Flammeovirga yaeyamensis: one gene and its partners. The main gene of each other region encodes a partner of the protein of the gene in region 2 in a complex. Links are inferred from orthologs where the notes say so. Each region holds a gene or a part of one and is shown on either strand. Other genes may lie near its edges.

Evidence for each region.
Region 1: the proteins of nuoB (region 2) and KMW28_RS13510 are in contact, whole or in part, in a crystal structure (PDB 6Y11), measured with the Thermus thermophilus proteins. The link is inferred for Flammeovirga yaeyamensis from one-to-one orthologs. Residues at the interface, in WP_096411117.1 of Thermus thermophilus: Arg16, Glu17, Gly18, Leu24, Leu27, Val28, Trp30, Gly31, Arg32, Asn34, Ser35, Trp37, Thr54, Asp55, Ala56, Asp59, Ala61, Arg62, Phe63, Gly64, Glu66, Val67, Phe68, Arg69, Ala70, Ser71, Arg73, Gln74, Ala75, Asp76; in WP_096411122.1 of Thermus thermophilus: Arg36, Val44, Arg45, Met46, Gly47, Pro48, Asn49, Arg50, Val51, Leu57, Gln58, Ala61, Asp62, Ile64, Lys65, Ile67, Phe68, Lys69, Glu70, Ile72, Val74, Glu223, Ala224, Glu225, His233, Thr234, Glu235, Tyr236, Ser237, Trp241.
Region 3: the proteins of nuoB (region 2) and KMW28_RS11935 are in contact, whole or in part, in a cryo-EM structure (PDB 6KHJ), measured with the Thermosynechococcus vestitus proteins. The link is inferred for Flammeovirga yaeyamensis from one-to-one orthologs. Residues at the interface, in WP_011056552.1 of Thermosynechococcus vestitus: Leu46, Met47, Tyr48, Thr50, Ala51, Cys52, Phe54, Ile55, Glu56, Ala58, Ala59, Ile61, Gly62, Ser63, Arg64, Phe65, Asn76, Pro78, Thr89, Thr91, Lys93, Met94, Ala97, Leu101, Met123, Phe124, Ser126, Asp127, Ser128, Tyr129; in WP_011057128.1 of Thermosynechococcus vestitus: Pro17, His18, His19, Pro20, Ser21, Met22, Val25, Arg27, Met29, Thr31, Ile38, Asp39, Cys40, Glu41, Pro42, Val43, Ile44, Gly45, Tyr46, Leu47, His48, Arg49, Gly50, Met51, Lys53, Ile54, Asn57, Arg58, Pro65, Tyr66.

The regions. Positions count from the first base shown.
Region 1 is NZ_CP076132.1:3,453,316-3,463,928, forward strand. What follows is about bases 4,173-7,122. They hold KMW28_RS13510 (complex I subunit 1/NuoH family protein), read right to left. Parts: upstream 6,214-7,122; coding sequence 5,131-6,213; downstream 4,173-5,130. Other genes in these bases: KMW28_RS13500 (hypothetical protein), read right to left, coding at 4,173-4,348; KMW28_RS13505 (hypothetical protein), read left to right, coding at 4,545-5,129; KMW28_RS13515 (DUF5686 and carboxypeptidase-like regulatory domain-containing protein), read left to right, coding at 6,580-7,122. In the rest of the region: KMW28_RS13490 (chalcone isomerase family protein), read right to left, coding at 1-4; KMW28_RS13495 (ATP-binding cassette domain-containing protein), read right to left, coding at 129-3,209; more of KMW28_RS13500, read right to left, coding at 3,440-4,172; more of KMW28_RS13515, read left to right, coding at 7,123-9,141; ispF (2-C-methyl-D-erythritol 2,4-cyclodiphosphate synthase), read left to right, coding at 9,233-9,712; KMW28_RS13525 (MutS-related protein), read right to left, coding at 9,774-10,613. UniProt on the Escherichia coli protein: NDH-1 shuttles electrons from NADH, via FMN and iron-sulfur (Fe-S) centers, to quinones in the respiratory chain. The immediate electron acceptor for the enzyme in this species is believed to be ubiquinone.
Region 2 is NZ_CP076132.1:4,988,729-4,999,210, forward strand. What follows is about bases 2,964-5,782. They hold nuoB (NADH-quinone oxidoreductase subunit NuoB), read left to right. Parts: upstream 2,964-4,020; coding sequence 4,021-4,545; downstream 4,546-5,782. Other genes in these bases: hemC (hydroxymethylbilane synthase), read left to right, coding at 2,964-3,771; KMW28_RS19925 (NADH-quinone oxidoreductase subunit C), read left to right, coding at 4,548-5,036; KMW28_RS19930 (YbjQ family protein), read left to right, coding at 5,151-5,465; guaA (glutamine-hydrolyzing GMP synthase), read right to left, coding at 5,759-5,782. Outside these bases: KMW28_RS19895 (non-canonical purine NTP diphosphatase), read left to right, coding at 1-293; KMW28_RS19900 (hypothetical protein), read left to right, coding at 428-1,387; KMW28_RS19905 (RNA methyltransferase), read right to left, coding at 1,471-1,998; KMW28_RS19910 (ArsR/SmtB family transcription factor), read right to left, coding at 2,012-2,413; more of hemC, read left to right, coding at 2,842-2,963; more of guaA, read right to left, coding at 5,783-7,291; KMW28_RS19940 (VPS10 domain-containing protein), read right to left, coding at 7,515-10,482. UniProt on the Escherichia coli protein: NDH-1 shuttles electrons from NADH, via FMN and iron-sulfur (Fe-S) centers, to quinones in the respiratory chain. The immediate electron acceptor for the enzyme in this species is ubiquinone.
Region 3 is NZ_CP076132.1:3,032,524-3,037,858, reverse strand. What follows is about bases 2,556-5,335. They hold KMW28_RS11935 (NADH-quinone oxidoreductase subunit D), read right to left. Parts: upstream 4,666-5,335; coding sequence 3,445-4,665; downstream 2,556-3,444. Other genes in these bases: KMW28_RS11930 (DUF349 domain-containing protein), read left to right, coding at 4,925-5,335; KMW28_RS11940 (glycosyltransferase family 4 protein), read right to left, coding at 2,556-3,435. Outside these bases: KMW28_RS11950 (TrkH family potassium uptake protein), read left to right, coding at 1-1,445; KMW28_RS11945 (potassium channel family protein), read left to right, coding at 1,448-2,176; more of KMW28_RS11940, read right to left, coding at 2,173-2,555.

The DNA of each region.
Region 1 (10,613 bases), 1.5 Mb from region 2 along the record:
TCATTGTTAATAAGTAAGTTGATTTACATACGATTTTCACAAAATCAGCTTTTTACAACAAAAAGCCAATTTTAAACTTGAAATATAACAAATTTTGATTTGTAAATGTTTATTCAGTAACGAGAATATTATGTTCTTATTGTATCCTTATTAGCGAATTTAATCTCGATCCAATAAATAAACTTAGCCAACCATCTGAAATAAAGTGCCACAAACATGAAAGCAAACATCACCCATAATACTATGATATTAAACCAGAAAGTATTAAAATACTGCCCAAGGAATAATTTCTTAGGAGCAAAAAAGTGTGTTCTAAAATCAAGAGTATTACTACTCTCAGTTGGTAAATTATAAACAGGATAAATTTTTTGAATCAGTTGATGACCATATTCTACAATACGTTTCTCGGCCATCACATTGGTAACAAATTCCGAAATTCTATTATTTGTATAGTTGTCCTTATACTTTAAGTACTTTTCCTTCCCAAACTTATCTAAAAGTTCAGTCACCTTCTCCTCCCTTTTCTTCTTCCAGTAGATATAACTCATATTAAAGTGTTGTCTACCTTGTGTAATCGTTTCGTAGATTTGATCTGCAATAGCTAATGTAAAGTTTTCAGAAGATAAGTTATCTAAAGATACATTTGGTGTTTGATCCAGTTCATCCCAATCCACATTATGATGCAGTTCGTTTCTCAAAAGCAGGAAATTCTCATCAAAACGTTTCATGGCTACTTTTCTTTCTTCCTCAGAAACGTCTGCTTTCTTGTTATGAAGAATCACTTTCATTTCTTCCAGCTTACTTAATAAGGTGGGAAAATAATACGTTCGCATATAATCTGATCGATAAATTTCCATATCGATTGGGAAGAAGTTTTTCTCGAATTGATTATCAGCAAATTGCTCCACCATCAAACCTTCGAATGCCCAACGAGAGGCCATAAATTCTCCTACCATAGGGACTTTACCCTGCTTATTTTTAAAGATAGGATTGATATTATCATACTGTACTACTACTCCTCCCAATAAAAGCTGTGGTATTAATAAAATTGGGATTAAAATATATACTGTAACGACATTCTTAAAGGCACTAGATACATTCAAACCAATCATATTAGCTACGCAAGCAGTGGAGAACAACATCAAGAAATACTCCAAATAGAGCCCTCTAATACCCATTATAGTGTTCCCTATCAATACAAAAACCAATACTTGTACTGCAGACATCCCAGATAATATGGCCACTTTTGAGTATAAATACGATTGATTACTTAATGATAAATACACTTCCCTTTTCCGTATTTTCCGGTCTTTTATCAGTTCCTCTGCACTAATCATGAGTCCTAAAAAGAGGGCTACTATCACCGACATAAATATGTACGAAGGCATATTCATGTTTTCTCTAAAAACATAATCTGCTTGGTAAATCAGTTCGTCAAAATGATAAAAATAAACAATTAAGGATAGCATTAAGGCTAAGAATGGTGCTTGAATCAAGTTCACCATCATGTATTGTTTATTATTGAATTTTGTATTAAGGTCTCTCAATACAAATATTTTAAACTGATTTATTTTAGAAGGAATTTCTAAAACATTCTTTGGAGGAGAAGTTATTCTCTCCACTTGAGGAAGTTTAATCGATTCTTTAAACTTTTTCCACCATAATTCAGGCTTCCATTTTCTTTTTCGAGTACGTCGACCATATTCATCGAGTACTTTGGATTCCAAAATTTCGAAAACTTGCTCTGAGTCAACATTTCCACATTTTTGACACTCACTTTGAATATCTGCGTAATTTGCCTCTCCTTTGAAATATGACACTGCAGTAATTGGATTACCATAGTAAACAGGATACCCTCCTACATCCAACACCACGAGTTTATCAAACATTTTATAGATATCTGATGAAGGTTGATGAATGACCACAAAGATCAGCTTTCCACTATAAGTCAACTGTCTTAATAGGTCAATAACGTTTTCAGAATCTTGTGATGATAAACCAGAAGTAGGTTCATCTACAAACATCACCGAAGGTTCTCTTAGTAACTCTAAACCTATATTTAATCGTTTTCTTTGGCCTCCACTAATCGTTTTCTCTAACGGATTACCCACCTTTAAATCTTTTACACTATACAAACCAAGGTTTTCTATGGTACGCATAATGATCTTTTCCACCTCTTCGGGTGTTGACTTTGCAAAACTTAGTTTAGCAGCAAAATAAAGGTTTTCGTATACTGTAAGTTCTTCAATTAATAAGTCGTCCTGCGGAACATAACCTATGACCCCTTTCACTTTTTCGGGTTCTTTATGAATATCGATACCATTGATAAGTACTTCACCCATTTTGGGCTTATACGTACCATTCAATACATTCAATAAAGTTGATTTACCAGAACCTGATGCTCCCATAAGCGCTACCATGTTCCCTCCTTCTTCGGCAATATTGATATCATGTAGTCCATGTTTTTTACCAAAGAAATAATTGATGTTATTCGCTTCAAATGAGATTGGATCAACATTCTGAATCCCCACAAAAACTGATGAGACTTCTGAGTGATATAGATTACTACCTACTTTACCACCAATTCTAATCACACCTCCAACATCCAACGCATAACAGCGGTTCAAGGTCATTTTCTCACCGTTCAGTACGTATACTTGATCTTGATTACAAACTTTCACAAAATACATTCTAGCCAAAGGCATGTATAATACTGAAAGTGGTGTTTTTATGTTACTCTTATATAAATGTCGTTTACCACCATAACCCTCTTCATCATTCGATATCGTTAAACAGTTATGTATCTTGGCTAATTCCTCAATTTTATTTGTTGTAAGAAACTGTTGCATTCTATGAAGCCTATCGAATTCTATATTATAGGATTCACAAATAATCTTCATGATGCGTTGTTCTTCTTCAGAGAACACATCATTGGAATAAGCCAATTCTAACAATTCAATAATTGTTACAATACGCTGTCTTAACGTTAACTCTTCAGCAGCCATTGTCGCAATTTCTCTAATCTCATCGTTAGAAGCATTTCTTCTAGCCTGATGTTCAAAGAGTTCAATATATTTATTGATATTGCTTTCGTGGAGTGTAAAAGTTAAGTAATCTTCTAAAATCTCAATGGCTTCATCAATAGAACCATCGGCTGTAGCCATAATAGCAAACAGTTTCGTTAGAGATTTTAAGACTTTTTCGTTCATAAGTTAGGTCATTTGGCGATCGCGGAGTTCTATACGATCACTCGATAAGATGTTATAGTTAATGTTGACTAGAGATGTTGATATATGATTGACATCAAGGGTTTATCGACAGCTCTTATTATCACCTACTTTCAATGAAAACAGGTTTATAGTAATTAAAACATCTCTAATTAAACAAAAAAAGTCCTGTGTTCAAAACACAGGACCCTTGAATGTCTGCAAGATTTAAATTACATGCTTACAGTCACTTTTCTTAGTGCTTCCACAGTAGCAGTAATATCTTTAAGATCTTCTGCTTTCAACTGGTAACCACCTTTATTTTCTTTCAACTTCTCGTCAAATTTTAAAGCATCAAACTGACCTTGTAATTTCACGAATTCTGCATAATACTTTTTAGTATCTGCGTTTGTTCCTTCTAGAGGCTTCAAGATTTCTACGATTGCATCGATAGAAGATTCTTGCTTAGCTACTGCAGTCATTAGATCTACTAATACTGCATTTCTAGCTTCAGCAGGCAAATCTTTAGGAGCATTTTGAACTAGACCTAAAGAGATATGTAAAGCTTCTAAAGTTGTACCTGTTACGATCAAAGCTGCAACGTCGTACTGAGAATTTGTATTAAGGAAAGCTTTTACTTTGCTTTCTGATTCAGAAATCACTTTCAACATTGCCTCTTTATCAGAAAGGGCTGTTTCAAGTTTATCACTAAGATCGCTACCCATAGCATCAGAGATACCCAATTTATCTGATAACTTTCTTGCAGTCGAGAAGTAATTGATAGCTTCTTGAGGCTTGTTTGAAGCAGATAAATAAGCGATATCAGAAATATATACACCGAAGTTTAATGCAGATGATGCATCTTTTAATACATATGATTCTGCTTTGTCTTTCGAGTTTAGTAATGAAGCGTCAAACTCAGCTCCACTTCTTTCTAACAATACAGGGATTGAAGTTGGGTCAGGAGCATTATTTAAGATTATATTAAAATCTACTGATGCTTCTTTCACTGCTGCGATTTCCTTCTTTGTCTCATCGTTGTTTGAAGAATCAGCCGATCCACCACAAGCGATCATAGTTGTAGCTAAACCACAAGCGATAGCAATTTTACCTAAATTTTTATATTTAGCACTAAAAGTCATAATCTTATTTCGATTAGGTTCTTTAAAAAAAATTCAGACCAAAAATAATTGTAAATATTATATATCAAAAAAAAATACCGCTAAATCTTTAAATTCTATTGTATTAAACCTAGGTGAAAGATATTATTAGCATTTCAATACTGTTTTCGATCAATTTTCTTATCAGGTTATCTAAAATGATTTTATCTTTGCATCTATGGAAAACGAATTAGGCTTTTTATCTCAAATGTTTGATACTTTATACCTCTTTCCTGAAGAGCTAGAAGACATTGAGATTCCAGAGGAAGAATTGGCAAAAATCAACGGAGATCAGGTTGAGAAGAAAGAGGAATCACCTAAAAATGAGGTGAAAGAACAAAAAGCTGTTCCTAAAAAATCTATCAATAAAACTTTACCTACTGATTATTATGGTGAGAATAAACGTCATATCGTTATCCTTATCGAACACAGTGGTGTGGATATCTATAGAAGTAAAGAATTCCAGTTATTGCTAAAAATTATTGGAGCCCTACAATTATCATTACAAGAAGTAGCTGTGGTGAATGTTTTGGAGCAAAAAGATCAATTAGATCAACTGATGAAAAAACTTGAGCCAAAACACATACTATATTTTATTAATGGGGATGAAAGCCCAATTTCAAGTCAGAAAGTACCTAAATACGTTCCTACTGAAATTGATGATTGCCCGGCAGTAGCTGCGGACAGTCTTTCAAAACTATTATTTGATACCGAAAAGAAAAAAGATCTTTGGTTATCGCTTAAAACACTATTTGATTTATAATTTAGATCATCATCAACCTCCATACACCTGTAATAAATACAAGCAATAAACCAGCAGGTGTAAGGTATTTCCAACACAAAGTCATTAACTGATCCACCCTTAACCTTGGGTAAGACCAACGTATCCACATTTGTACAAATACAAGGAATAATGTCTTACTCATTAACCAAACAAATCCCCATACATAACCCGATAATTCTCCAGTTGTACCTGTAGTCCAATCGGCCAATCGTAGCGATCCAATATTAATGAATGGTGTGTTCCAAGAGCCTAAAAATAATACAGAGGCAAATACACAACCTAATAACATTACACCATATTCAGCAAGCATCATAAAGGCAAACCTCATTCCTGAATATTCAATATGATATCCAGCAATCAGTTCTGTCTCTGCTTCAGGTAAATCGAAAGGTGCTCTATTTGCTTCAGCTAAAGATGAGATATAAAATATGATGAATGCTAGGATTAAAAACGGATTTCTAAGAATATTCCAAGTTAGAATTCCGCCCATATCAGTTACATCTATTCCTAAAGATTTTAAGCCAAATAAATAATTCACATCTGCTGATAAAAGCCCTTGTTGAGTAGAAATAATCTCTGTATTCAAGGTTTGAGCAGTCATCACAACACACAGCACTGCCAGGCCCATTGGCACTTCATATGAAACCATTTGAGAAGCTGATCTCATGGCTCCATATAGAGCGTATTTATTGTTCGAACTCCATCCTGCTGCTATAATTCCTAAAACTTCTAACGATAAAATCGCTAAAATATAAAAAACACCAATCATCGACTGAGAACCGTAAATACCATTGGTAAATGGCAGTACAGCAAAGCCTGCAAATACAGGCATAAAAATGACTATTGGTGCGTATTTAAAAATGGTTCTGTCTACCGCTTTTGGAATAATATCTTCCTTTGTTAATAGCTTTAGTATATCTGCAAATGTTTGCAATAAACCTCTTGGACCCACATTTACAGGTCCCATTCGGTCTTGCATCCAAGCAGAAACTTTACGCTCTACGTAGATTCCCAAAATGGCAAATACTAAAAGAAATGGAAGATATAAAACAAGTGCTAGCATAGTTTGTATCTGACTAAAAAATTATTCTGATTATAAAGAACAACTCGGGTGTACGCTTACAGTTTGTTCGATTGCTCAGATTTTCAAGTTGCAATTTAATTAATTGATCAAGATAATATTCATCAAACAGTAGTTTATTCGCAATTTTATTAACGTTCGTATTATTTTTTTGCATAATTATTAATATTTCAAGGTTTACCTTTCATATTAATTAGCAGAAACCATTTCAAACAAATGATTTTTAGTTAATCCATCTTTTTTTTTCTAATTTGAAGTATTATCAGTAAACTTGTTGATTACATTTTTTAAAATCGACTACAGAATATGTTTTTGATAATCTTATAATTAATTCATCATATACTTTTAATGAGTAAAACAATTAAGAAGCTACTCATCTTACTTTTTTCAACTTGCCTAACACTACTATCTGCTTCTGTACATGCACAATTTACTATAAAAGGCCAAGTCGTTGAACAAGGAAGTAATCTCCCTGTTCCTTTTGCTAGCGTCTATTTTGAGGGAACAACCATTGGTACCTTAACCAATAATAATGGTCTTTTTTCCATCACAATAGATGATTACAAAGGAAAGACATTGGTGGCTAAATTTACTGGATATGAGCATTGTACAAAGAAACTAAACAATTCGAATTACAATAAAAAGATTATCCTCAAACTGAAGGAAAGCTCTACGGAATTAGAGGAGGTTGTCATTAAGTCGAAGAAATGGGAAAACCCTGCTTGGGAAATCCTCAGAAACGTTCAAAAGCATAAAGATGATAACGATACAAGAGATTTAAAATCCTACGAATATAAAAGCTACACGAAATCGGATATTTGGGTAGGTAATGTGAACGAAAACTTCAAAAAGAAAAAAGTAGTTTCTGATATTCTTGATTCCTTTGAAGATTTTGAGCCTATAACCGACGAAAGAGGACAGCCGGTGATACCAATTTTTAGTTCTGAGGTCTCGTCTACTATTTATTACATCAAAAATCCTGATGCAAAGACAGAATTAATAGAAAAATCCAGAATTAGAAGTGTGGGGCCTGACGATAGTGAAATGATTTCTCAGATTGTAGGATCATCATTTATTGACTTCAACCTTTACCAAAACTCATTCATATTTTTTGGCAAACAATTTATCTCTCCTATTACTTCTGAATGGCGTAATTATTATGATTATACACTTCAACCAAAAAAGATTAGTATTGATGGTATTGATTGTCATAAAATCGACTTTGAACCAAGAAGAGAAGAAGATTTAGCCTTTACTGGCACAATGTATATTGCCGATTCGGCTCATCAGTTTGCTTTGGTGAAGTGGGATGCAAAACTAAACAAAGAGGCCAATATCAATTTTGTTGATTCCGTACATTTAATGCAGGTGTATGAGCCTATATTAAAGGATAATCAGAAAACTGGATGGTTACCAAAGAAACAAGACTTTATAATCAGTATTGGTAAAATTGCTGATAAATGGGCAAAGGTAAAACTGAATATAAAAATCAGAAATAGTGATTTTATTGTCAATCAACCGAAAGCAAGAAAATTTTATGATCAGCCGGTGATTATGGATCCGGATGCGTTGAATGGAGTAAATGATGAAAAATATTGGGAAACCCAACGTCCTGAACAACTCACCACAAAAGATCAACAAATTTTTAGCATGATCGACTCGGCTGAGTCTACCCCAAGGGTTAAGATTATTTCTTCGGTGGGCGATATGATTACAAGTGGACATAAGAAATTTGGTCCTATAGAATTAGGCCCTATACCTTTCTTATATGCTTTTAATAGTGTGGAAGACCATCGATTCCAATTAGGTTTCCAAACTAATAACGAATTTTCTAAGAAATGGTCGTTTAATGGATTTTTAGCCTACGGCACTAAGGACAAAGAATTCAAATATGGTGGACAAGCTAGATATATTATTAATAGAAAACATTGGGCATTAATTGGTGCTTCTTATTATAATGATTTAAGAAGGGTGAGTGTTAACCAAGCCAATTTTAATAGCCGACCATTGTTCTTAGCGGCATTAAGATGGGGCGATATGCGTTATCCTTACATGGAAAAAAACGCATCTATTTGGTATGAGAAAGATATTACAAGAGGTTTTAATGTAATGACTAAATTGACCCATCGTATTATTGATCCTTTATTTCCGTACAAACAAGAAGGCGATTTTGAAAACAATACTCCGGTATATGATCAGTTAGTGGGGACGGAAGCTTATGTGAAACTTACTTATGGTTTAGGTCATCGATATGTCACCAATAGAGCCAATTATAGAAAATTAGTCGCTCAAGACAATCGCCCAAGAATATCATTTGATTATACTATTGGCATTCCGAATGTTTTAAATAGTAATTATTCGTACCAACAAATTCGTTTAGGTTTAGATCAGAAGGCAAATATTGGAAAGTTCGGTACATCTAGTTATGTGCTTCAGGGTGGTTTTATCCTAACCGAGGCTCCTTTTCCATTTTTAGCCATGCCTTTTGGTAATAACGTACCTCTACTCTACAACCGATATGCCTTCAATTTAATGGATTTAGGTGAGTTTGTAGGTGACAGATGGGCATCTCTGCAACTGATGCACCGATTTGATGGAAATATCCTCAACCGAATTCCACTGATCAAAAAACTAGGATGGCGTACAGTAGGTATTTGTAATATTATGTATGGTGATTTGAGTAGTAAAAATGCCAATCAGGCGGTGAGGCCCCAACTTCTTGATGGTGAACAATATGATCCTAACAGAGAAGCTAAAGCCTTGGACCCTAGTACTCCTTACGTTGAGATAGGTACTGGTGTAGAAAATATTTTTAAGGTCTTGAGAGTCTACACTATTTGGAGAACGACTTACCATACACCAACATCAAATAATTTTGGGGTATATGTCGCTTTTGGAGTTTCTTTCTAAGATCTCACCTCAGTCTTCATACATATTCATATTAACCTTTATATTTGTACCCAAAATTTGATCATCACCAATTTAAAATCAGTATTTGTATATGAAAATTAGAGTAGGACAAGGATATGATGTGCACCGTCAGGGTGAAGGAGAAGAATTATGGCTTGGAGGAATCAAATTTGAGCATACTCACGGTTTAATAGGACACTCTGATGCTGATGTTTTGATCCATGCGATCTGCGATGCTATTCTTGGTGCTGCCAATATGAGAGACATTGGTTTCCATTTTGCAGATACAGACCCTCAATTTAAGGGAATAGATAGTAAAATCCTTTTGGCTGATGTAATGAAGATTGTCAGAAAAGAAGGTTGGGAATTAGGCAATGTAGATTGTACGATCGTTGCTGAAAGGCCAAAAATCAATCCTCATATACCTGCTATGAAAACATGTTTAGCGGAAGTAATGGGAGTTGAAGAGGAAGACATTTCATTGAAAGCGACCACTTCTGAAAAAATGGGTTTTGTAGGCAGAGAAGAAGGAATGGCTGTTCATGCCGTTGCTTTGATTACTAAAGCATAAATCTCACTTATAATAAGGACGTTGCAATGCAACGTCCGTACATATTTTTTGATAAATACTCTTAAGTATTTAGGCCTAATTCTTTCATCAAGAGGCTAGCATTGAATTTTTCACAAACCCCTGATTTAATTTTATAATCAAATTCAAATCCACCTTGGTGATAATCAAAATCAAAATGATAATTCTTTGTCATCTCCGAATTATCCGATTCAAATTCAGAAAGCTGAAGGTCATGGGTAGCGACTAAAATATAAGCATCTCTATTTTCTTTCAATTTCTCAAGAAGCGCAAAAGACCCTTTCAGTTTATCGACCGAATTCGTTCCTCTCAGCATTTCGTCAACCAAGAATAAATAACGCTGATTAGAATTAATCGCTTCTACAATTAATTTAATGCGTTCTAATTCGGCTTTAAAAGTAGATTCACTTAACCTTAAGTTATCTGATATACGCATTGAGGTAATCAATTTCACTGGCTTTCCTACCGAAAACTGTTTAGCACAAACAACACTGCCAATATAAGATAACACCAAATTAATTCCCGCTACCCTTAAAAAAGTACTTTTACCAGACATGTTGGAACCGGTAATAATACTTACTCTATTATCATTTTGTAAATGATACGAATTCGCTACTCCTTCATTTTGAGTACCAGAAATACCTTCAAATATTAAGGGGTGTCCCATTTCTAACCCTTCAAATACATATTCTTTATCAGTATACTCTGCCTCTACCCATTCAGGTTTATTTCTTTGTAGAATTGCCAAACTATTTATTGCTTCTAGCTGACCAATCACATCATATAAGTCATCAAATAATTGGGGATATTGATTGAACCAATTTCTTATGTTTTTTACTAATCGAATATCAAAAGGAAAAAAAGCGTATAACATTACCAACCC
Region 2 (10,482 bases):
ATGACAACATGGACCTTGTCCTTAAAAACTTAGAAGATAAAGCTGACCGATCAGCAAGATTTAGAACCGTCATCACTTTAGTTTGGAATGGAGAAGTAAAACAAGTGGATGGCATTGCTGAAGGCGAAATCATTACAGTAAGAACAGGTGATGATGGATTCGGTTATGACCCTATTTTCCGTCCTAATGGATATGACAAAACATTTGCTCAAATTTCTGCAGATGAAAAGAATAAAATTAGCCATAGAGGTAAAGCAGTAGAAAAATTAATCACTTTATTGAAAAATCTATAAAAATATCACCTTCTAGACTCTATTAATGAGTGAAGAAGGTGATACCCCTCTAATTTTACTTTTAGTTTAGTATATTGACTCATCAGTGTTTCATCAATGATGTCACCTATCATATTTTTTAAACGTTCTACTACATGTTACTAACATTACAAACAAAGAAGCAGTATAGAAATTTTGGTTTGGCCTTTGGTATCGCTTCTTTAGCGATTCAGATTCTTCCATTATTCTATGCTATGGCTACAAAAGACAATGTGCAGATCAATATTATTGGTCGATTTGTGATTTCATTTTTTGGTGCTCCTACCATCTTATTTTTTGGGTTAGCGTTATTAAAATCATACAAAGAAAAAGCACTTTTTTGGATAGGAATATTGGGCGTTTGGCTCACAGTGATGCTCAATATTTATATTTTTAAGTGGGGAGAAGAAGTATACCTTCAAAATATTTTGCACGACCTTTCTAGAAAAGTCATGGCTATGATTCTAGGATTACTAGCTATTCGATACTTTATACAATCGAAGAATTTTCTTCATTTAATCGTAGGCTTTAGTGTTATCGTATTGATGACGGTAACTAATAGTGTTTTACAAACCTATAAGATGTTACCTCTAGGAGATATATTAGAACAATCTCTTTTAGGAGCAATGTTCTATGTACTTACACTTGGTTTTGGATATATATTATTCAAAATATTTTCAAGTAAAGACGATGCAGAAGATGATTTGGCTGAGGATTTATTTACTCCATTCTCTAAAGCACATTTAGTATTCTACTTTATGATTATCGGTCTTTATTTCTCAGATTTTTGGAAAGGAAATATTGCATGGCAGACAGAGCTTAATATTCTATTTATGTCTTTATTTGCCATGATTGGAATAATCTACTTCTCAAAAAATATCATTACGATTGGTATGGCAATTACGTTAATCTCTTTGATTGGACGAATTATCGCTTTCTATCAAACAAACTCGATGGAAGCGACTTTCTCTATTGTTTTCTCATTGATGATATTGGGATTATTCGAATTCTCAAGAAGAGCAAATAATGAGGAGGAAAAAGCTTTGAAAAAAAGGGGTGGGCGTAAAACCACTTAGATATATACTGAATATCAACTTAAAAAAACAGGCTACCCCAAACAAAATTGAGGTAGCCTGTTTTACTTTTGATACTTATCAAATTACATTTTCTTCTGAAGTACCTGCCATAACACTACGCCGATGGTTACCGATACATTCAAAGAGTGTTTCGTTCCGAACTGAGGAATTTCCAAAGCTGCATCCACTTCTTCAATAGCTTCATCGCTTACGCCCATCACTTCGTTACCAAAAACCAATGCTATTTTTTCATCTTTAGTGGTTTCTAAATCTTGAAGCATTGTACTTCCTTCTACTTGCTCTACTGCATAGACTTTATATCCTTCTTCTTTTAGTTTTTTGATGGCATCCACAGTTTCATCAAAATGTTCCCAAGCAACAGTATCTTGTGCTCCTAAAGCTGTTTTATGAATATCTCTATGAGGTGGTTTTCCTGTTATCCCGCAAAGCACTACTTTTTCAATGGCAAAAGCATCACCCGTTCTAAAGGAAGACCCCACATTGTTTAAGCTTCTAATGTTATCTAAAACAACAACAATATTATTTTTTTCTTGACTTTTGAACTCTTCAGCACTCACTCTGTTAAGTTCGTCCATACTTAATTTTCTCATTATTCTGATCTATTTAATCCCCCTCAGGGTAATGATGACTCATTCTTCTTTTTTCAATTTTATTCATTGCCAACTCTCTGTTGCTCGATAAAATTCTATAGGTCTCTTGATCTTCCAACAATTGGGTATCCCTTTCCATATACTTAAATATCGTTTCGATAATTCCAGATAATTCTTCTTTTATGGAATAAAAAGACCATTGATCTATTTTTCTTACACTTAACAAACCTGCATTTTTCATGTAGATTAAATGCCTTGATGTTTTTGTTTGTGTAAAATCAAGTACTAGTTCGATATCTGAAATACACATTTCTGTGTTTTCATAGAGTAAGTGCATGATACGAATACGAGACTCCTCTCCGAGGGCCTTCATTATCTGTGTGCCTATTGACAAATTGAAGTGTTTCAGCTTCATTTTCTACCTTTTTAAATTCGCTTTCACAAATATGCAAAATATCTTCATTTAAACACATTTTTGAAATAAATAAGGAAAAAATAGTAGTTATGGGTTAACGACATGGTAAAATTCTAAGATTCTATATTTTTTTCACTTGATGTCTTCAATGTTATTAAATAAAATAGTAACATTGTACTAGGTAAAGATAATAGACGTAATGTCTATTATATGGCATGATACACCAGTAACATTAACCAGTTGTGGAAAGACATTCAATATTGTTGGATGTCTTTTTTTATTTAAATAATCAAAAAGTTACTTTTTAAACTACATTTTTCATCTATATCAAATTCTTCACTTTATTTTGAGGATCCCTCTCTTTTTCAGCCATCAAAATTTATTATCTTCGCATTCTGAGTACACTTACTCAAATTTGATTAGACAATATGGTAGAAAGAACAATAAAAATCGGTACTAGAAAAAGTAAGCTCGCACTTTGGCAAGCTGAATATGTAAAATCACTTTTAGAAGAAAATGGTCTAAAGGGTGAATTGGTATTGATTGAAACGAAGGGGGATAAAATCTTAGATAGATCATTATCGAAAATTGGTTCGAAAGGTGTATTTACAGAGGAGTTAGAAGATCAACTAAGAAACGGAGATATTGATATTGCCGTTCACAGTGCTAAAGATATGCAAGCTTCTTTGGGCGATGATTTCGAATTAATTGCCTTTACTGAAAGAGAAGAATGTCATGATGTATTCGTAAGTCACAAAGAAGGTTTTACTGTAGATACAGAAAAAGAATTTGTGATCGGTACTTCATCTGTCCGCCGTGTAGCAATGCTACAGAAACACTTCCCTAACGCCAAAATTGTTGATGTAAGAGGAAACTTACAGACTAGAATTCAAAAAATGAAAGATGGTCTTTGCGATGTACTCATGCTTGCATATGCGGGTGTACACCGTATGGGATACGATAATATTATTGTTCACTCTCTTCCTTTAGATACTTTCACTCCTGCTACAGGACAAGGTTGTGTGGCTATTGAGTCAGCAACAACTCTTGACCCTGAAGTAAGGGAGGCCGTAAGAAAAGCAATCAATAATGTAGATACAGAAACTTGTGTTCGTTCGGAAAGAGCTTTCCTTAAAGAATTACAAGGTGGATGTAGTATTCCTGCTTTCTGTTTGGCTACTTGGACGGAAGACAAACAAATTAATATTACTGGCGGTTTAGCTAAACCAAATGCTAGTGAAATTAGATATACATATACTTGTGCTCCTGAAGATGGAGAAAAGATAGGGACGCAGATTGCTAAGGATACTTTGGCGAATGGTGGAGCTGAGGTGCTTGCGGAGCTAAAAGGAAAGTAAGAGGTAAGAGGTAAGAGGTAAGAGGTAAGAGGTAAGAGGTAAGAGGTAAGAGGTAAGAGGTAAGAGGTAAGAGGTAAGAGGTAAGAGGTAATTTAAGCTTCTAGACAGATTATCTAAAATTTTGAACCCTTTATTCTAGTAAAAATACTATTTATATCTCCGTCTTCAACGAGTTGGCCTTGGCCACTCGATACACGAACTAAGTAGCAGGTAGCAATTTAACAAACAAAAAACTAATCGCACTCAACTATGAAAGGTCTAATGGATCAACGCTTTGGACAAGGCGAAATTGTAATATCAAAAGTAGATGACTTAATCAACTGGGCGAGACTTTCTTCGTTTTGGCCTTTGGGTTTTGGTCTAGCATGTTGTGCAATCGAAATGATTACAACTTGGTCTTCTGCTTACGACTTAGACCGTTTTGGTGTGATTCCTAGAGGTACTCCTAGACAATCGGACGCCATGATTATTTCCGGTACGGTTACTTTTAAAATGGCAGATAGAGTTCGTCGCTTATACGAGCAAATGGCGGAACCTCGTTATGTGATTTCTATGGGTAGTTGCTCTAATTGTGGTGGACCTTATTGGGAGCATGGTTATAATGTAGTGAAAGGTGTGGATAGAATTATTCCTGTGGATGTTTATGTTCCGGGTTGTCCTCCAAGACCTGAAGCACTAATTGGTGGTATTCTTAAGCTTAGAGAAGAAATTCGTAAAGAGACTTTGATGGCACCAAAAGCAGTGGAACGTTTATTAAAGAAACAAAAGGCATAATCATGACTACAGAAGAAATTGCACAATTAATTCAAGAACATGTGAATGTTGAGGTGGAAGTCAATACAAAACAACCTCAACACGAAATCATCGTCAAAAATGTAGATATAGAAAAGGTATGTCGTTTTCTTAAATCAGATAATCGTTTGATGTTTGATAACCTTTCATGTCTAACTGGAATCGATAATGGACCAAAAGCCAATACCATGGAAGTGGTCTATAATCTATACTCTATCACCAAATCTTTTCGACTTACATTAAAAGTGATGTTGGATAGAGAAACTCCACTTTTACCATCAGTTACTTCTGTTTGGAAAGCTGCCAATTGGCACGAAAGAGAAGCCTATGATTTAGTAGGTATGACTTTCGAAAATCACCAAGATTTAAGAAGAATCTTATCTCCTGATGATTGGGAAGGGCATCCACTTCAGAAAGACTATAAAGAACAAGAAAAATATCACGGTATCACCGTTAAATATGAGAGAGATTAATTTATCTCTCTTTTTTTTATTCAAAACTTTAGTAACTTATCAATGCTCTCACTAAATCGTTTAGAAAATGAGAGTGTCTTTTCAATTTTTTATCATTAAACAAACAACATTAAAATGATTATCAGCACAACGGAAACTATACCAAACAGAGAAATTTCAGAAATTCTAGGTATCGCTAGAGGAAGTACAGTAAGAGCAAGAAGTGTAGGTAGCGATATCTTTGCTGGTTTAAAAAATCTTGTGGGAGGTGAAATCTCTGAATACACAAAATTGCAAGCCGATTCTCGTGAACAAGCTATTCAACGTTTGATGGAGGATGCAGATCGTTTGGGAGCTGATGCAGTAGTGAATATCAGATTGACTACCTCTACAGTTATGCAGGGAGCATCTGAGATTTTAGCTTATGGTACGGCAGTAAAATTAAGATAATATGGAATTTGTTGGATTGGGTATGATGTCTCTTTATTTTGGATTCTTCGCTTTTTGCGGAGTCGCATTGATCTATCTTATTATCAAAAGGATAAAGAATAAAGATAGGGACGATAATTTTGAACAAAGAAGTAACTGATATTCTATGTTCAACAAAGTATGCTAGAACGTTGAATTATAACGTCCCAACTCATATTAAAGATAAAAAAAGGCGAAGAAAATTCTTCGCCTTTGTTGATTGATGTTAACCCCTAGGAGAGTTAACTAGTTAATATAGATAAGACTAGATTATACTATTCCCACTCAATCGTTGCAGGTGGCTTAGAGCTGATATCGTAAACTACTCTGTTTACTCCTTTTACTCTATTGATGATGTTATTACTGATTTCAGCTAAGAACTCATATGGTAGGTGTACCCAATCTGCAGTCATACCATCCAAAGATGATACAGCTCTAAGAGCAACAACCTTTTCGTAAGTTCTTTCATCACCCATTACACCGACTGATTGTACAGGCAACAACATTGCTCCCGCCTGCCATACTTGATCATACAATCCGTGATCTTTAAGACCCTGAATAAAGATATGATCAACTTCCTGTAAAATCGCTACTTTTTCAGCAGTTACATCACCCAAAATACGGATACCAAGACCTGGACCTGGGAATGGATGACGTCCTAAAATTTCATCAGGGATATTTAGTGTTTTACCTACTAAACGTACTTCGTCTTTAAACAAAGTGTTTAATGGCTCCACCACTTTTAATTTCATGTAATCTGGTAAACCTCCCACATTGTGGTGAGATTTGATCGTTGCCGAAGGACCTTTAACAGAAACCGACTCGATTACGTCTGGGTAGATAGTACCCTGACCTAACCACTTTGCGTTCTCCACTTTCTTCGACTCCATTTCGAATACATCAACAAAAACTTTACCGATTGCTTTTCTTTTATCCTCCGGATCAGTTTTTCCTTCCAATTCAGAATAGAATAACTCTTTAGAGTCTACACCTTTGACATTCAGACCTAAACCTTTGTAAGATTCAAGTACTGATTCAAATTCGTTTTTACGAAGAAGACCATTATCCACAAAAATACAGTAAAGGTTTTTACCGATAGCTTTGTGTAATAATACAGCGGCTACAGATGAATCAACACCCCCAGAAAGACCAAGGATTACCTCATCATCGCCTAACTTCTCCTTTAATTCTGCTACTGTAGCATCCACAAAAGACTCAGGAGTCCAATCTTGTTTACAACCACAAACACCAACAACAAAGTCTTGAAGCATGAACTTACCATCTGTTGAGTGAGTTACTTCTGGGTGGAATTGAATTCCGAAAGTTTCCTCACCAGTGATTCTGTAAGCAGCTACAGGAATACTGGTAGTACTAGCAATTACCTTAAAGTTTTCAGGAAGGTTAGTGATTGTATCACCATGTGACATCCAAACTTGAGATTCAGCTGGAATGCCTTTAAACATTGGACTTGTATGATCAATAAAGTCCAAGTTAGCACGACCGTATTCACGGTGCTCTGAACGTGCTACAGTTCCCCCATTCTGATGGGCAAGCATTTGTGCACCGAAGCAAACACCCAATAATGGCATTTTACCTCTAATGTCAGATACATCAAAATTTGGTGCATCTTCTTCTAACACTGAGTGAGGAGACCCCGAAAGGATAACACCTTTGTACTCAGAGTGGTTAATTTTAGGTTCGTGATTGTAAGGATAAATCTCACAATAAACGTTTAACTCTCTTACGCGTCTCGCGATCAATTGTGTATACTGCGATCCGAAATCGTAAATCAAGATCTTGTCCATAATAAAGAATGGTATTCAGAGATTATATTTTGATGCATGCAAAGATGACGTTTTTTATTTAAAAAGTGATATTTATTACCATATAAAAACTGATTTTTTTAAAAGTGACATGAGAATTACTTATCAAAAAATTGGTATAACATAATTTATATTTAATAATAAAAAATCACCCTAGAAAAGGTTCTAAGGTGATTTAAGTTTATTTGATATTTATTAAAGTGTTAAATTACTTTACGAGTAATTTAATTGATTTCTGATAATTATTAATGCTAACAATACCTACATAAATTCCTTTGTTTGCATTAAAATCAAACGGTAATTTATTCTGACCTGCTTTAACATTACCAAAAGATTTTTCTTGAATTAAAGAACCATTTAAATCGATGATTTTTAATTCTACTTCTGCATTTTGTTTTAGATCGATAAATAAATTCGAAGAACCATTTGAAATTACTGTAGGACCAATTTTTATGCTTGAAGCATTCGTATAATCCTCTATACTAGTAATATCACTTACTTCTCCTTGGATATTAATTTGACTAATAGCCCAACCCCAAGCTGGAATATTATTGCTTGCTTCTAAGACAAAACGGACAGCAATATTATCTCCTGCTTCAAAATAGTCTAAAAGATTTACTTCATGTTGAACAAACATGTTATCAAGAGGATCAGAATTAAAGTTTACATAAGAATTCCAATCTGAATTATAAGATGCATCATATGGTGCTACAATATCAATCCAATTTGCCCCATCTTTAGAACCTTGAACCGAAACTTTTGATCCATTTGCAATAAAAGCTATATCACTATAAATTAAATGAGCATCTTCTTCTGCAACTTTAATGATATTATTTAAATAAGAAATCTCTGTAAGCCCTGCTGCATATGGATGTTGGGAGTGAAAGGCTGGTGTTTTCAACGGATTATTAACTGAGAATTCTTTAAATAAATCTCCATTGAAATCATCAACTACGTTTTCTTCTGGATTTGAAGAAACATATTCATCGATTACATCACCAAATTCTACAAGATCAAGAACAGCGGCATATGATTTTCTTTCTACTTCATTTGTATAAGCATATACTTTAATCTTATCTATATTAGAGAACAGAGATCCTAAGAACATTAGTTGATGATCCCCTTTATCATAAGCTTCATTAATAGCAACTATTCTACTACCTAAATCGTCATAGACAACCAATGAATCAACATCAGATTTTAAATGTACATCCACAGTTACATCTCCTGTGAGAGTAGATGATATTTGTGTAATACTAGGATACTTTACAATTGCTGGAATTTCAGCGATTGTAGCTGTCCAAATACCTCTACCATGTGTACCAACAACAACTTGATCATCTACAATTTTCATATCCCAAATTGATGTTGCAGGAATACTTCCAGATAACCTATGCCATGAAACAGCATTATCAGTGGTTTCGAAAATTCCGACTTCAGTACCTACCCAAATCTTATTTTCGTCTTGCGGGAATACCATTAAATCATAAACTGCAACATCTGGGAAACCAGTTGTTGAAGACGTACCATTGCCAAAACCTGAAATATCTTCCCAAGATTGACCATAATCTTCCGTTTTGATTATTTTTGGTGCATTTGCATAAGAGAACAAAATGTAGGCAACATTTGGTTTATTAGGATGAGTAGCTAAACCTGAAATTTGTCCCATTTCACGTCCATCATGCAAGAAATTCTCAACCGCTGTAAACGTTTTTGCTTGATCTTTTGATACATGAATTCTAAAGTTGTTTGTTAAAGCTGCACCAGCCCAAACAACATCTCTATCTGCATCAGAAACTTTTACATCTATAAACGAACCAAAAGCCCAAGCTTCTGAAATTCTAGATAATGACCAAGAATCTCCAAAATTAGTTGATTTCCAAACTCCAGAACCACCAACTGCATAAACTACGTCAGGGTCCGTTTTGGTGTTTGATAATTTTGTAATGAATGGACCTCCATCATCAGTATCAGTAATTCCTGAATTTGAAGAAGAGAAAGAAGAACCGCCATTTACAGATTTATAAATAGCATTATTATATATAGTACCTAATATTAAATCTGGATTATCATGATTCCATATCGTCGCAAAACCATCACCTCCTAATGAACGCTTGTATTTAGCATCTGCACTGCCTTCTTCTCCAACCTGAGACATCCAAGTACCATTATCCTGAGAACCACCAATATATCTGCTTTCACCTGGAGCTTTGTCTACATCATAAAACTGAGTTGTATTATAACCGTTTCCAGCAAAATACCATGAATCGTCTGCAATACCTGGATTTGTACCTTTGTCAGAATAGTATATACCTCCATCGTTACAATCGATAAACATAAATTCATTACTTCCTGTAACGACAGCCATAATATTATGGTGATCTGGGTGAACTCCTTCTACTGTAGTTGAATTTTGAGTTTGAGCAAATGAGTTATTTCCATCATATTGACCATAAGCATCTGTTACAGTTCTAATATCTGCAGAAACACTTGTTACATTACCCCATTCTAAAACAATAGTACTTGATGGAAGATTACTTTCATCCCATGATGAACCATCATCTAATACAGGCCATAAGAAGTACATATTATCATTTTCCATTCCTCCATCTTGTGCCATCTCACTGCTTGCAGTTTCAGAATAGTCAATATTATTGATATATAAGTACTCTCTTGATTGATCTGCTGATGGAACATCAGCATCTGTAGCATTCGCTAAATTAAACTTACCATCTTCTTGTTGGTCTCTAAACCCAACCATTAATTGACGATTATTTGTTACATCCCAAACTTCAAATGGAACATCAACATAATCCTCATAAACATAATCTGAAGATGGTACTCCAGCACCTGCTCCACCTACTGTATACCTATGTGCTTTTTGTGTTAAACCAGGGCCGAATCGAACTTCAACAGAAACCATATCTGTATTTGGTGTTTCTCCTTGAGAAATAATTCCTCCAGCCAAATCACCACTGAAGTTAATAAAGCTATAAAAAACATCGCCTGTAGCAGATGCCCCAATAAAGTTACTTGAAACCTGTTTAGTATCAGAAAGTTCAATTTTAAAGATATTCACACCAGCGGCATAAACCACTTTTTCATCGAACGGATGTGCTGCTATTGTATTATCATACCAACCCTGACCTCCAAGGAAGTTGACTGAACCTGTAGTT
Region 3 (5,335 bases), 2.0 Mb from region 2 along the record:
TTTTCCTTCATGATATTGAGCTAAATACGGATAATGAAGGGTGGGAGGCATATACAGTTATTGTTCAGGTGGCCATGATTATGGCCTCATTGGTATCATTTTCCAACAATAGAAACTATTGGTTATTCTTTACTGCAAATAGTACAGCTATGATTTTCGGATCATTAATAGCCATTATTATTATTGGTACCTCCTTATTGATGCTTCCAACATCTACGACTACTACAATATCTTGGGTCGACGCATTATTTACTACTACTTCTGCTGTTTGTGTAACAGGTTTAGCACCATTTAATGTGTCAGAGGTGTTGACATTAAGAGGGCAAATTATATTGATGGTATTGTTTCAAATAGGAGGTTTAGGTATCGTAACCTTAACTACATTTATAGCTTTATCTATCCAAAAAGGAGTGAAAACTAAGGAAGAGATGATCATTCAGGATATGATGGAGTCTGAAAACATAAGTTCGTCGGCCAGAATATTAAAAGGGATCGTTGGAATAACATTTACTATTGAATTATTCGGTGCAATTGGTTTATACTTTTCATGGTTAGAACTTGATTTAACCACCTCAGAACGCATATTCGCTTCTGTTTTTCATTCCATATCTGCTTTTTGTAATGCAGGTTTTTCAATTTTTCCAGAAGGATTACAAGGAACAGCATTCGCAACCGATTGGTTTTCTTCTTCCATTGTCATGATATTGATTATTGTTGGAGGTTTGGGATTTAGGACTTACAGAGAAATTGTTAGTCGACGAAATAAGCATAGAAAACATTTCTCATTACAATCTAGATTATCCTTACAAATGACTGCTATTTTGATTGTAGTGGGCACAATAGGCATCTTTATCACCGATTATGATTATTGGATGGAAAAAAGTGGTGGCGATATTTTATTGCAAACACTATTTACAAGTGTCACTTGTAGAACTGCAGGTTTTTCAGTGGTTGAAATTGGAGATTTATCATCAGCTTCTGTAATGATGATGATCTTATTGATGTATATAGGTGGTGCACCGAACTCAACAGCTGGGGGTATAAAAGTGACCACTGTGGCTTTATTATTTACCTATTTTTGGGCACAAGTTAGAGGAAAGTCAACAGTAAATATAGGATGGAATACAGTACAAGAGGCAAGTATTAGAAGGGCGGTTATAGCATTTATGGTGTCTATATTGATCTCTTTTGTCTGTTTATTTATATTAACGATGTCAGAAACACATTTAGACCTAAGAGACATCACCTTTGAGTTCTTTTCTGCGTTAGGTACAGTAGGACTTTCTAGAGGAATAACTGCAGATTTAACTGTTGTCGGTAAATTAACCATATCCTTTGTGATGTTTAGTGGCAAAATTGGGTTATTTACTCTAGTTTCTTTATTAGGTGAGGATGAAGAAAATTACGAATACCGTTATCCTGAATCCTCTATCTTAGTTGGTTAGATATGAAAAAAGTAAATAAAAGATTTGTATTAATTGGAATGGGTGCTTTCGGTGTCGAAATTGCAAAAGCACTCCGCGACAATAACGAAGATTTATTGATCGTTCTGCATAATCAATTTGATAGTATGAAAGAGTCAAGAGATTCTTTGATTACTTTAAAGAGGTTAAGAGAAATGGGTTTTGAATATTTGTATGAAACCGATACAACAAACCCAATGGCCTTGAGAAAACATATTAAAGAAACGGATGCTGTGATTTTATCACATGGACAGAATTTCGAAACAAAACTATTAACTATTGAGGCTTTAAAGGAAATAGGGGTTCATGAGATTTATGCACGTGCGACTCGTGATATGCATGCTAGAGTCCTCAATAAAATGGGAATTACTAAAGTGATTTTCCCTGAAAAGCAGGAAGGAAAAAGATTTGCTTTGGAATTGCTTAATAAAAAAGCTTTGACTATTGACGAGGTAGCTCCAGGGGTTTTTATTAGTGAGATGAAGTTGCCAAAATCGTTTATAGGGGAGAGTGTTAGAAAGTTAAGATTCCGTGATACCATGCACGTTTCTGTCATCTGTTTAAAAGAAAATTCTTCTACTTGTCATTTAGAAGGAGAAGAAAAGATTTATATCCAAGATTTTAGAGATATTACATTAACAGATAGACATACACTAGTGATCGCTGGAGGTAAAGAAAGAATTAAACACGTTGTAAGTATGGTAGAAGGCTAAGCCTTTTGAACTACAATGCTAGATAATAAATGATCTAATTGATCAAATTGTTGATGGAGGTCAAAATGTTCGATACATGCAGTTCGGGCATTTTGGCCTTTTTCTTTTAATTCATGTGTTTTTAATTGATGAATTAGAGAGAAGTTTTTCGTCAAAGCATCATAGTCTGATGGATTAGAAGTCCATCCACAGTTAAAGTACTTTACGATTTCTGCACCTTCACCTTCTCCATGATAGATGATAGGTAAGCCAACACTCATGCTTTCATACAATTTTGCAGGCAGGGTACCTTTCACATAATTGATCTGAGATATTAAAGCAATATCAAATTGTCTTAGTGTTTGAGGTACTAAATGATAATCGATGGCTCTGTTTAGAAACACATTATTTAATTGCTTCTTCTTGATGATAGATTGGATATTTTTATAATCCACACCATCTCCAAAAATATGTAATTCAATATTTAAATCATCAAACGCTATTTCCTTAATTAATTTTGAGATACCATGTGCTACCCCTAAAACACCCATATAGACTACTTTGATTTTTTCGGATGAATTAAAATCAGTTTTCTGACGGAATTGTTTAGTATTTGTGCCAATTCGGTAGATATGAGGTAAATCAAACCCTAAATCTTTGATGTATTCTTGTGATTCTTTCGATTGTGTTACTAAAGCATCTGCTTTTTTGTAATAGAATTTTTCTAACCAATGCAATACTTTATAAGCAACTGATGATTTCGATAAACCATTAATGTCAACCATCGCTTGGGGCCATAAATCACTTACATTTAGCACTACATTTACACCGTAAAGTTTTTTGGCAAGGATACCAAAAATAGGCAATGTAATTGGGGGGGTTTGTATGAGTAAAATATCTAATTTTTGCTTTTTCACCTCTCTTAATGAAGTGAGCATACTAAATAGCATACTAAACATACTGATAAGACGAAGGAACATATTGTTCTTCTGAGAAGGCAATAACCAATGCCTAATTACTGTAATGTTCTTCTTTTTAGAAGTTCTTTTCCAAGTAAAAAAGTCTTTGAGGGTAATTTTTCCAGTAGGGTAATAAGGGTGAGAGGTAAATACAGTCACTTTATTTCCTTTTTTGGAAAAACTTTGAGCTAAGAATTCAAATTGATGAGGGGCAGCACCAAAATCCGGCGGAAAGCAATGTGTTACTATTCCGATGTTTTTTGATGTTTTCCCTAAGGTATTCTGTAATGTTTCTTGTATGTTCTCTGTATAATACGTCATTAAATCTTCCTAGCGATCTACTTCCCCCATAATAATATCAATCGACCCCATGATCACAATAAGATCAGATAATAGGTTGCCTTTACCTAACTCTGGTAAAACACTTAAGTTACAAAAACAACATGATCTTGCTTTAAGTCGTTCAGGGATATCAGATTTTCCGTTGGTACGCATAAAAAATCCAAGTTCCCCTTTAGGGCCTTCAGCTCTTGCATAATAATCCATTGCTTTTGGTCTAATTTTCTTAGGTACAAAAGCTTGAGGATCAAAATTTCTATCTCTTTTATGTTCTTTTTGAAGCTTACCAATACATTGTTCAATGATTTTGATAGACTCAAAACACTCTTCAACACGAACATATGTTCTGTCCCAACAATCACCTACGGAGCCCATAATTCCTTTGCCTACAGGAATATCAAAGTCTAATTCAGGGTATGCTGAATAAGCATCTACTCTTCTTAAATCATGTGCTAATCCAGATCCTCTAAGAACCGGTCCTGAAGTGGCATAATCAAGTGCTGTGCTTAAAGGTAAAACCCCAACATTTGCCGTTCTTTCTACAAAGATTTTATTGTTGATCACCATTTCTCTAAACTCAACGAGTTTAGGTTTGAGGTAGGTGATGAATTCTAAACATTTCTCTTCAAAACCAACAGGTAAATCATAATATAAACCTCCAATCCAGATATAATTATAAAGCATTCGAGCACCAGAAACCCATTCTAGAAGTCTTAGAATGTGTTCTCTATCACGCATCATCCACAAGAAAGGAGTAGTGGCACCGGTGTCCAAAACATAAGTACTTACCGCAATAAAGTGAGAAGCTATTCTGTTCAATTCGGCCACCAAAACTCTGATATATTCCACTCTTTTTGGAATTTTATCAGTAATACCCAGCATATGTTCTACACCCATTGCATAAATATGCTCAGAGTTCATAGAAGCTACATAATCCATTCTATCGATGTAAGGAATGATTTGCTGAAAACTTAAATTCTCAGCATGTTTTTCGAAACATCTGTGCAAATAGCCTAAATGAGGAGTAAGATCTACTACATATTCACCATCGGTTAATACTTCTACTCTTAATACACCATGCGTAGCAGGGTGATGCGGGCCTATATTAAGGACCATCTCCTCTGTACGAAGGTTATCTATATTGTAAAAGTTACGAGATGAATTTACTAAATGGTTTTCATCATATTGATATTGAACTTGTCTTTTCTCCATCAAAAAATAGCTGTTTGTCAAAAAGAATTATTAACAAAAGTCGTTAATAATCATTGAAAAATAAAAACTGATTACAAAGATGAAAAAAAAAGAACTAAAAATAGCCCAAAACCTTAGTTTAGTTATTAATGATAAGAAAATAAGACTATTTTTGCTCATGACTTAAATGACTTTGTGAAAAGTCATGCCTAGGGCCATTTCATTTTTTTCGAAATGGGTAGTAGTAACATTTTTGACGCACTTTAAATCGTTTTTTAAGATGGGAACACCACAAGACGAAACTCAATCAAATGAGTTAAACGAGCAAAATTTGACAGAGGAAACAACTTCACAGATCGAGGATGTAGCAGACATGGAGGATGTAGCAGACTTCGGTGATGATGAAGCCACTTCAGTGGAAGAAGAATTACAGGAAGACAAAGACTTTACTGGATTCGGAAAACAAGAATTATTAGACGAGATCAAGAAGATTGTGAACTCTTCTGATGTCGTAAAAGCAGAAAAGATTTCTAAGAAAATCAAAGAAGCTTTTGATCCAATCGTAAAAGAGGAGGAAGCAGCTGCAAAGGCAGAGTATTTAGAAGCGAATGGTAACACAGACGGTTTCGAATACCATAATGCAGATATCAAATCATTCAACGATGCTTTTTATGCTATCAAGAATGCAAGA